4 regions of the Rufibacter sp. JT20002 genome follow, and region 3 is predicted to be linked to each of the others. Evidence: riboswitches for the same ligand, from Rfam matches in the RefSeq annotation. Region 3 holds a riboswitch; each other region holds the start of a gene.
What was found. Region 3 has a riboswitch for S-adenosylmethionine ahead of metH (methionine synthase). Riboswitches for the same ligand answer to the same signal wherever they lie in the genome.
Positions count from the first base shown of each region.

Region 1: linked by a shared signal. The riboswitch ahead of ACW9SV_RS20555 (ATP-grasp domain-containing protein) and the one ahead of metH (methionine synthase) in region 3 are both predicted to bind S-adenosylmethionine.
Region 2: linked by a shared signal. The riboswitch ahead of ACW9SV_RS20830 (SusC/RagA family TonB-linked outer membrane protein) and the one ahead of metH (methionine synthase) in region 3 are both predicted to bind S-adenosylmethionine.
Region 4: linked by a shared signal. The riboswitch ahead of ACW9SV_RS19015 (O-acetylhomoserine aminocarboxypropyltransferase/cysteine synthase family protein) and the one ahead of metH (methionine synthase) in region 3 are both predicted to bind S-adenosylmethionine.

Region 1 covers NZ_JBSZJY010000005.1:257,330-259,530, reverse strand. The annotation lists gene ACW9SV_RS20560 (LLM class flavin-dependent oxidoreductase) at 1-281, opposite strand, end outside; gene ACW9SV_RS20555 (ATP-grasp domain-containing protein) at 285-1,268, opposite strand; SAM riboswitch class I at 1,669-1,770, opposite strand; gene ACW9SV_RS20550 (sensor histidine kinase) at 2,063-2,201, opposite strand, start outside.
Region 2 covers NZ_JBSZJY010000005.1:332,038-334,238, reverse strand. The annotation lists SAM riboswitch class I at 586-690, shown strand; gene ACW9SV_RS20830 (SusC/RagA family TonB-linked outer membrane protein) at 1,170-2,201, shown strand, end outside.
Region 3 covers NZ_JBSZJY010000001.1:818,879-821,079, forward strand. The annotation lists gene ACW9SV_RS03255 (SAM-dependent methyltransferase) at 1-308, shown strand, start outside; gene ACW9SV_RS03260 (hypothetical protein) at 450-959, shown strand; SAM riboswitch class I at 1,134-1,241, shown strand; gene metH (methionine synthase) at 1,322-2,201, shown strand, end outside.
Region 4 covers NZ_JBSZJY010000004.1:525,915-528,115, forward strand. The annotation lists gene ACW9SV_RS19010 (phosphoribosylaminoimidazolesuccinocarboxamide synthase) at 1-274, opposite strand, end outside; SAM riboswitch class I at 477-591, shown strand; gene ACW9SV_RS19015 (O-acetylhomoserine aminocarboxypropyltransferase/cysteine synthase family protein) at 873-2,201, shown strand, end outside.

The DNA.
Region 1 (2,201 bases), on a different contig from region 3:
AGCAGCGCCGGGTTATGGAAGGTAGGGCGCACCGCCACCATGATCTCCAGTTCCTTTGTCACAGCGGCCAAAGCAGCGGCGGTAGACCAGGCATCCAGGGCCGGAGCTTCCTGGCCTTTGATGTCGTTCAAGTATAACTCGGCAATAAGCGAGAGGCTGTAGCCCCATTCCTCGCTGCGTTGCGCCAGTTGCTTCACGTAGTCCCAGGAGGTGGTCATGCCTTCATCAGGCACATTGCGAAGCCAGCCGCCAAATACAGGTAACCAATATCCGAACTGCATGGCTTATACCTCCTCTGCTACTAGTTGGGCCTTTTTCTCCAGAAAATCTACCAGCTTCTTGTGCGGGTTGAACCCGATCACGTTCACGGCATCGGCCACGAAGTTAGAAAGCGCGTTCACGTCATAGTAGTACAGTTGTCCGTCGCGGTCGTCAATGATGTACTCAATACCTCCTACGTCAATGCCGGAGTTCTGCACGATGGCCTCAATGGCGTCAATTACTTCCTGCTCTGGGGTGTAGCCTTCTACTTTCAGGCCGTTTTTAGGCGCATCTAAGGCGCAGGCGTTGCGCACCAGTTCTACGCCGGTTGTGGTCTGGCAGATATCAGCAGGGCACAGGTTGAAGCTTTCGCCGGTAGTGTACACTTTGATGGCATAAAGGTATTTGCCGCCTAGGGTCTCCACGCGGTGGATGTACCCGCCTCGGGCCGGGATGAACTCCTGCACCAAAGCGGTGTGGTCAATGCCCAAATCAATCTCGTTGTTCGCCACCGATTGCGCCAGTGACTCCACAGAGTCATATTTGATGATGCCCGCGCCGCTGCCGCCAATGTTGGCTTTCACGACGATCGGGAAACGCAGGCTTTCCGCGGCTTTTACCGCCTGTGACGCATGGTTGATCACGCGCGCTTTCGGGTAAGGCAAGCCCAGAGACTGCAACAGCGATAACTGCAGGGCCTTGTTGGTCTCGTACTGGAAAGCTTTGTGTCCGTTCACGGTTGGCGTGCCGGTGCGCTCCAGGTGCCCCAATAAGCCTAAGGTATAGAAAATGCCGTTTTCATTTCCGCGTAGGTAGGCAGAAGGGCTCATGCGGTTGAAGAACAGGCTGTACGGCGTTTCGTCCTCGGCCAGGTCATAGGTGTGCTCAGCGGCGTTCAGGCGTACATAAGGTATACCGCGGGCGTCTAGCTCTTCAAACAAAGGTTTGAACCAGTCTGGGTGCTCGTGGAAAATGGCAATTGGTTTTTCAAAAGAAGGAGTGCTCATGTTCGTTTGTGTAATTGGGTTCGTTTAATGGTAGATATCTCTATAGAGGTATAGGAGATACTATTGTTTGTTAGTGGTTAAGGAGCGTTTTAGCGTTGTTTAAAAAACAGGGTAAAAAGGATCAGCTTATCAGGCCAAAAAGGTGGAGGTAGCCTCTGCGTTGGAGGAGGACTGAGCAAAGGGATGGCCGCAAATGGTTGCAAGTCCGGTAAAAACAAACCTGATTTAGAATGGGAAATTCAGGTATTGCCCTTGCTACGCCTCAGAGAGGGCTAACAACAGCAACAACAAGAGAAGGGCCGTACAGGCACGGGCTGTAGGGTAGGACCGTTAAGTCTTGACAATAGTTTCTGCAGTAGGGCAGCAATAGAAGAAAGCAATGTAGTGGTCATGGGCTGTTCGTTTATATTTCCTAAGTCCCTTAGGCAGGAATTAGCACCTAGTCTTACCTAGGTTGCTAGAAGTTCATAGAGCCTGTTCTCTCCCTTCTTCTGTATAAATCAAGCCCCAACAAGAGGGGTAATTGACTTTAGTGCTGCAAAAGTGCAGTTGAAAATAATAGAATCCAAATTTTATGCAAAATTCATGTAGCAACAGATGCTCTTTGTCAGCAAGAACAGTAATAGAGTTACCGCCTCTTGTTGATTTCAAAAGAACTAAAAACCCATTTCGCGCTCGATTTAGGGGAATCAGGCCTAAACCAGTCCTACTTTCATGTAGGCTTTTTAGTGAACGAAGCTACTTCCTTTGAAGCTGGCGGAATTGGAGTGCCGATTAGAAGTTGCAGGCTGATTTTACTTCGCGATGGGTAGGGTGATGGAGAAGGTAGTGCCTTTGCGTTCCTCGCTTTCTACTTCAATAGAACCGCCGTGCTGCTCCACTAATTGCCGGCAGATACTCAACCCGAGCCCAGTGGACTTTTCGCCTTTCAAC
Region 2 (2,201 bases), on a different contig from region 3:
AGTTACACCCGTTTTCACCCTTTTTTCAAAATGTAGCCCTGAAACAGAAAACCCATAGTAATGCTCCCAAAAAGGCAGGCTTACCCTCCTCCATTTTTAAAGCATTGTCTATAGGTATATTTTTCCAAACAAGGACACGCATATCGTCCCCCTTTGAAGGGGGTAGGGGGATGACAACTCATGCTGATTGACTACACATGCTGATCACACGCATTCACGATCTGTGGGGACAATCCCTTGTGGTTGCCCATGCACTTAGCAGAAGTTGGACGGTTCTTCAAGCCAATTGGTCATCCCCCTACCCCCTTCAAAGGGGGACGGAATGCGTGCTACTCTTAGAGTGGAGGTGGGCAACAGCCAAAGACTTATCATTTTCAGAATTCTCTTCCACAATGGACCTTCCAGCAGGTGATTGATTCAAAGAGTTGATTTGAATTATAAGCAGGAGAATCGCTTATTTATTTCTGCAGTGTTGGATTATTTGTATTTAGTCCAAGTGTTAAGGAAAACTTGGAAAAATTATTTTCTACAAAAAGGTTGTATTTGTAGAAAATGCACCCTTACCTTTAGGGCATCTTTATTGGAGATTTATAAAGAAGAGGCGAGAGAGCAGGCTCCAAGACCCTCTAGCAACCTTCGGCCCAGCCGAAAAGGTGCTAACACCTGCCCAATTTTTGGGAACTATAAATGAATGACCATGCAACCACAAATTTTGCAACCTCGCTTGACCCTTAACAGCCATCCTGCCTCCCGGCAGTTCCTGCACATGCAGGCTTGTTGTTGCTGTTAAAGCTGGCGCCACCTCCTTCTTTTCTGGCGTACCCTATTTCACCCTTCGGTGAGGCACGCCTATGTATTCCTGTTTCTTAACACAATTACCCCTATGAACCATTCTTTACCATCTTCTTCCCCGGAAGACCATGCTCCCCTTAGAGCATCCTTTCTGCCTTCTACTGCTGCTCTGGCCCTGAGCACCATGCCCCTCTGCGCCCGAATGTGTTGTTGTTAGACACTGTTTCGTTGCACTAATCCCATAGCAACTTTTCTGTTTTAAAAATCACCGGTGTCGTCCTGATGCCGGATAGGAATTGTCTTGTCTTTATAATTTTATAAAAATGAAAACTCATACAAGTAGTACTCTAAAAAGTCTAGTAAGTCTAGGAGTATTATTGGCAATATTGCTGGCGCATGCCGCGTATGCCCAAGTCCAGACCGTAAGTGGGCAAGTGACCGGCACCAAGGGCAGTGAAGCCCTGGCCGGCGTGAGCGTAGTCCTGAAAGGCACTACCAGCGGCACCTTCACCAACGCCGAGGGGCGTTATTCCATTCCGGCCAGAACCGGCCAGACTCTGGTGTTTTCCAGCATCGGGTACACGTCTGCAGAGGCCGTGGTGAATGGAACCACCGTGAACGTGAGCTTGAAAGAAGACACCAAAAGCCTGGAAGAAATTGTGGTAGTGGGGTACGGAACGCAGTCGCAACGGGCGGTTTCCAGCTCGGTGAGCACCGTGAACGTGGACGACCTCCGCGGATTACCAGTTTCTTCCCCGGACCAACTGATTCAAGGGAAAGCCGCCGGGGTGCAGATTTCCTCAGCCAGCGGTGCGCCGGGTGGCGGTATCAGCGTAAGTGTGCGGGGAGCGACTTCCATTAATGCCAGCAACTCTCCTTTATATGTGATTGATGGCGTGTTCATCAACAACCAATCATTGAGCAACCTGGGGCTGGGCGGACAAACCTTTAACCCGCTCGCTGATTTGAACCCTGCCGATATAGAAAGCATTCAGGTCTTGAAAGATGCCAACGCCACAGCTATTTATGGGTCAAGAGGAGCGAACGGCGTGGTACTCATTACTACTAAGCGTGGTAAGCTGAATGCAGGTTCCAAAATCAGTTTCCAGACCTATTTTGGCTGGGCGAAGGCGCCTAAGCTCTTTGAAACCGTAAATGCCCAGCAGGAAGCCGAACTCATCAACGAGGCGTTCCTGAACGATGGTGGGGCTTTCGCTTCCCGTCCGTTCCGTCCCAAAGTCGAGGGTGGCCGCGGCTTACCCGAGGAACAGACCACGTATTCCCGTATTCCGGATGTGTTCCAGACGGCCAAAACCCAGAGCTATGACTTGTCGGCTTCGGGTGGGTCAGACAAAAGCCGGTACTTCATTGGCGGTAGCTATTTCTCGCAAGAGGGGATTGTGAAACCG
Region 3 (2,201 bases):
CTATTGACCAAGTACCTGAGTTTCTGCGCGAAGATTTTCAGGCGTACTGGTACTACATCCATTCAGTGGCCTGGTGGCGCAAGCTCTGGGAAAAGACAGGCTTGGTGCAGATCAAAACCGCAGAACTTCTGCCCGCCGCCGACCTGATCAGAGAGCAATATGTGCGCGATTTTGAGGAACACGGTCAGAAAAAAGACCCGTTTGCCCGCGGACTGAAAAAAGATACCGAGCACCAAATCAGCTTTTTCAGGCTAATTGGCCAACGCACCTCCCGCGAGGCGTACTTGCAGTCTTATAAAAAAAGCTAACTTGCGAGCTCAGGTTTCAACCGGAAATCGCCCAAAAGCTTTTTACTAGTTTTTATCCACAGGTAAAATATTCCCAGGTTCTAAGAAGTTTTAGAAAGGCAGACCCCAGGATCGGTCTCTTTTGTGAAGAATCATTTTACTATGAAAAACAAACATCTTATTTTTGGGCTGATAATAGTAGTGCTCTCCCTCGCCAAGCTGGAAAGCGCCCAGGCGCAAACGGTAGGCCTTGGCCTTAGGGTGGGAGGGTATTCGGCGGGTATCTCCGGAAAGTATTTTTTCAGAGAAGACCGCGCCTTGGAGGGGATACTGGGAACGGGCTTCGGACGGCGAGGCTTCCAGTTAACCGGTTTATTGGAGCAACACGCCTCGGCGTTTGGCATCCAGGGGCTGCAGTGGTTTTATGGAGCCGGCGGGCACTTGGGCATTTTCCGCGGAAGATACTACCACAAGCCCTCCAGCAAACATTATGAAGACTCTTATGATAACACCCTCGTAACGTTGGGGGTGGATGGTATTGTAGGTTTGGAATATCAGATTACGGAAATTCCGATTTCAGTGGGCATCGATTTTAAGCCATTTTTCGAAGTCAACCGAGACGGTCTTTTCTTGTATGGCGACGGAGCTCTGACCGTCCGCTACACATTCTAATGCTTCCCCGAACCTACTTGAAAAGCCTGCCTCGTGCAGGCTTTTTCTATTTCAGGCCTTTCGTCTGTAGTCAGGCAACTCCGCTTTATACCTCTTTTGCTGAAACCTGGCCCAAAGCGCTTTAGCTCCACACCTGCATTTGCGGAATCCAACCGCAACCCGTATCTTTGCTACTGCTTATCAAGAAAGACGGAGGGATTAGGCCCTGTGATGTCTTAGCAACCCAATTCAGTTGGGTGCTACTTCCTACCCGCTGCACCTACGCGCCGGGGGAGATAAGTGACGGAACTCCCACGCACCTGCGCCCGCCACTTTCCTCTGCCCTTTCTTGAGCCGCAACTAACCCTTTAGGTTTGCACAAGATGACCCGCATTGAGGAAGAAGTAAAAAAACGAATATTAGTCTTAGACGGTGCCATGGGTACCATGATCCAGCGGTACAACCTCCAAGAGGATGATTACCGTGGCGAACGTTTCAAAGACTACCACTTAGATGTGAAGGGGAACAACGATTTGCTCTCTATCACCCAACCCCACATCATCAAAGAAATACACAGCCTCTACTTTGAGGCGGGCGCCGATATAGCCGAAACCAACACCTTCAGCGGCACCTCCATTGCCATGGCCGATTACGACATGCAGGATTTGGTGTACGAACTGAACTATGAGTCGGCCCGCATTGCCCGCGAAGCCGCTGACGAGTGGACTGCCAGAACCCCGGAGAAACCTCGCTTTGTGGCCGGAGCCATCGGACCAACCAACCGTACTGCTTCTTTGTCGCCAGACGTGAACAACCCTGGCTATCGTGCCATAACGTATGACGAACTGGTAGAAGCCTACACCGAGCAGGTTCGCGGACTGGTAGACGGTGGCGTGGACTTGCTGTTGGTAGAAACCATCTTCGATACGTTGAATGCCAAGGCGGCTTTGTTCGCCATTGACCAATACAGTCAGCAAACCGGCAAACGTTTACCTTTGATGGTTTCTGGTACTATCACCGATGCCAGCGGCCGTACCCTTTCAGGCCAAACGGTAGAGGCTTTCCTGTACTCCGTGTCACACATGCCGCTGTTGAGCGTAGGCTTTAACTGTGCGTTGGGTGCGAAGCAGCTGCGCCCGCACTTACAATCCCTGAGTAAGGCTTCTAAGTTTCATATCAGTGCTTACCCAAATGCTGGCCTGCCGAACGCCTTCGGGGCGTATGACGAAACGCCGGAGCAAATGGGCCAGCACATCCGCGACT
Region 4 (2,201 bases), on a different contig from region 3:
CGCATTGGCGACCAATCGTGACGTTAGGAGCCGGTTGGCTCAGAACCCAGTTAGGCACTACATTGGCCGTTGCTTCTAAAAAGGTGGCTGCAATTTGGTTCAGTACCTGTCCTTTAAAGGGGATGGCCCGCGGCAGCACCACGTCAAAGGCAGAGATCCGATCAGTGGCCACCAAGGCCAGTTTGTCTTTGAAATAATAAACATCCCGAACCTTGCCCCGGTAAAAGCCGGTTTGTTCTGGAAAGTGGAAGTTGGTTTCTTTTAACGCTTGCATGGCAGATGACTAACGGCGGCAAAGTTAGGAAAGGTTACAGACGGGACAAGTATATTTCTCCCAAACCCTTAGGAAGGCCGTGGCCTACATTTACTAACATTTGTTGGTTTTTGAAAATAAATTGCAAAATATTTTCAATTTTATTTGGGTTTAAAGATTTCGTTAATAGATTTGCAGCATCAAGTCAATTATTCCGGTAGTTGATTTATAAAGAAGAGCGGAGAGACAGGCTCAATGAAGCTCTAGCAACCTACCAGCCGTGTAAGGTGCTAAGTCCTGATCCCAGGGGACATATTGCCACTTGGGGAATATAAATTGATACGAAGATGGAAAAGCAAATCAACGCCACTTCTAACAATGCAGCGCCGCACCTGACCATGGCGGCAAAAGGTAACACACCTATTATTATCTCCTCTATTACGCGAATGTGCACTATGTCCATGATGGATATTTGTTGCTGTTGTCGCTAATCCCCTCATCTAAAGTAATTTAAATTTTCTTTAGGGGCCTGACGCACAGCGGCAGGAGGGAACCTGTTGTCTGTTAGTTTTCTGGCTCTTGAATTTGTTCAATTTTTCAATTGTAACCGGCTATAATCATGTCTAATTCTTATCGTTTTGAAACCCTTCAGCTACACGCTGGCCAAGAAATAGATGCTACCACTCGTTCACGGGCGGTGCCTATCTACCAAACTACTTCCTATGTTTTTGAGAACGCAGAGCATGGGGCTAACCTGTTTGCGCTAAAACAATTCGGGAATATCTACACCCGCATCATGAACCCCACCACCGATGTGTTTGAGAAACGCATTGCCGCTTTGGAAGGGGGCGTGGCCGCCGTTGCCGTTGGTTCAGGGCAAGCGGCTCAATTCATTGCCTTAAATAATATCCTGCAGGCAGGTGACAATTTCGTGGCCTCCAGCAACCTGTATGGTGGCTCTTACAACCAGTTTAAGGTAGCTTTCAAGCGCTTGGGCATTGAAGTAAGATTTGCTAAGAATGATGAACCAGCCACGTATGCGGCCCTTATTGACGAAAACACGAAAGCCCTTTATCTGGAGACTATTGGCAACCCCCGTTTCAACATTCCAGACTTTGAATCCATTGCGGCGGTAGCGGCGGGGCATCAGATTCCGTTGGTGGTAGACAATACCTTTGGGGCGGGCGGATATTTGTTCCGACCATTAGAGCACGGAGCCAACGTAGTGGTGGCCTCTGCCACCAAATGGATTGGCGGGCACGGGACCAGCGTGGGCGGCGTGATTGTAGATGGCGGAAACTTCAACTGGGGTAATGGAAAGTTCCCGCAGTTCAGTGAGCCTTCAGAAGGATACCACGGCCTGAACTTCTGGGAAGTATTCGGGGCTGATGGACCCTTCGGGAACATTGCCTTTGCTATTAGGGCCAGGGTAGAGGGTCTTCGTGATTTTGGGCCGGCCTTAAGCCCGTTCAACTCCTTTCAATTAATCCAGGGCTTGGAAACCTTGTCGCTACGGGTAGACCGCACGGTTGAGAATGCCTTGGCTTTGGCGCAGTGGCTGGAGCAGCATCCTTTAGTGGAGAGTGTGAATTATCCGGGCCTTGCCTCCAGTCCTTACCATACTTTGGCGAAAAAGTACCTGAAACGCGGCTTCGGTGGAGTGTTAAGCTTCAACTTGAAAGGGGGCAAAGAAGAGGCCGAGGTTTTTGTTAACAGTCTAGAATTGGTGAGCCATCTGGCAAACGTAGGCGATGCCAAAACCCTGATCATTCACCCAGCCTCTACCACGCACCAACAATTGAATGAAGAAGAGCAGTTGTCAGCAGGGGTAAACCCCACGCTACTGCGGGTGTCTGCGGGTATTGAGCACCTAGAGGACATCAAAGCAGATTTTGAACAGGCGTTTGCCAAAGTGAGAGTACAGGAACCGAAGTTGAAGGCCGCAGTA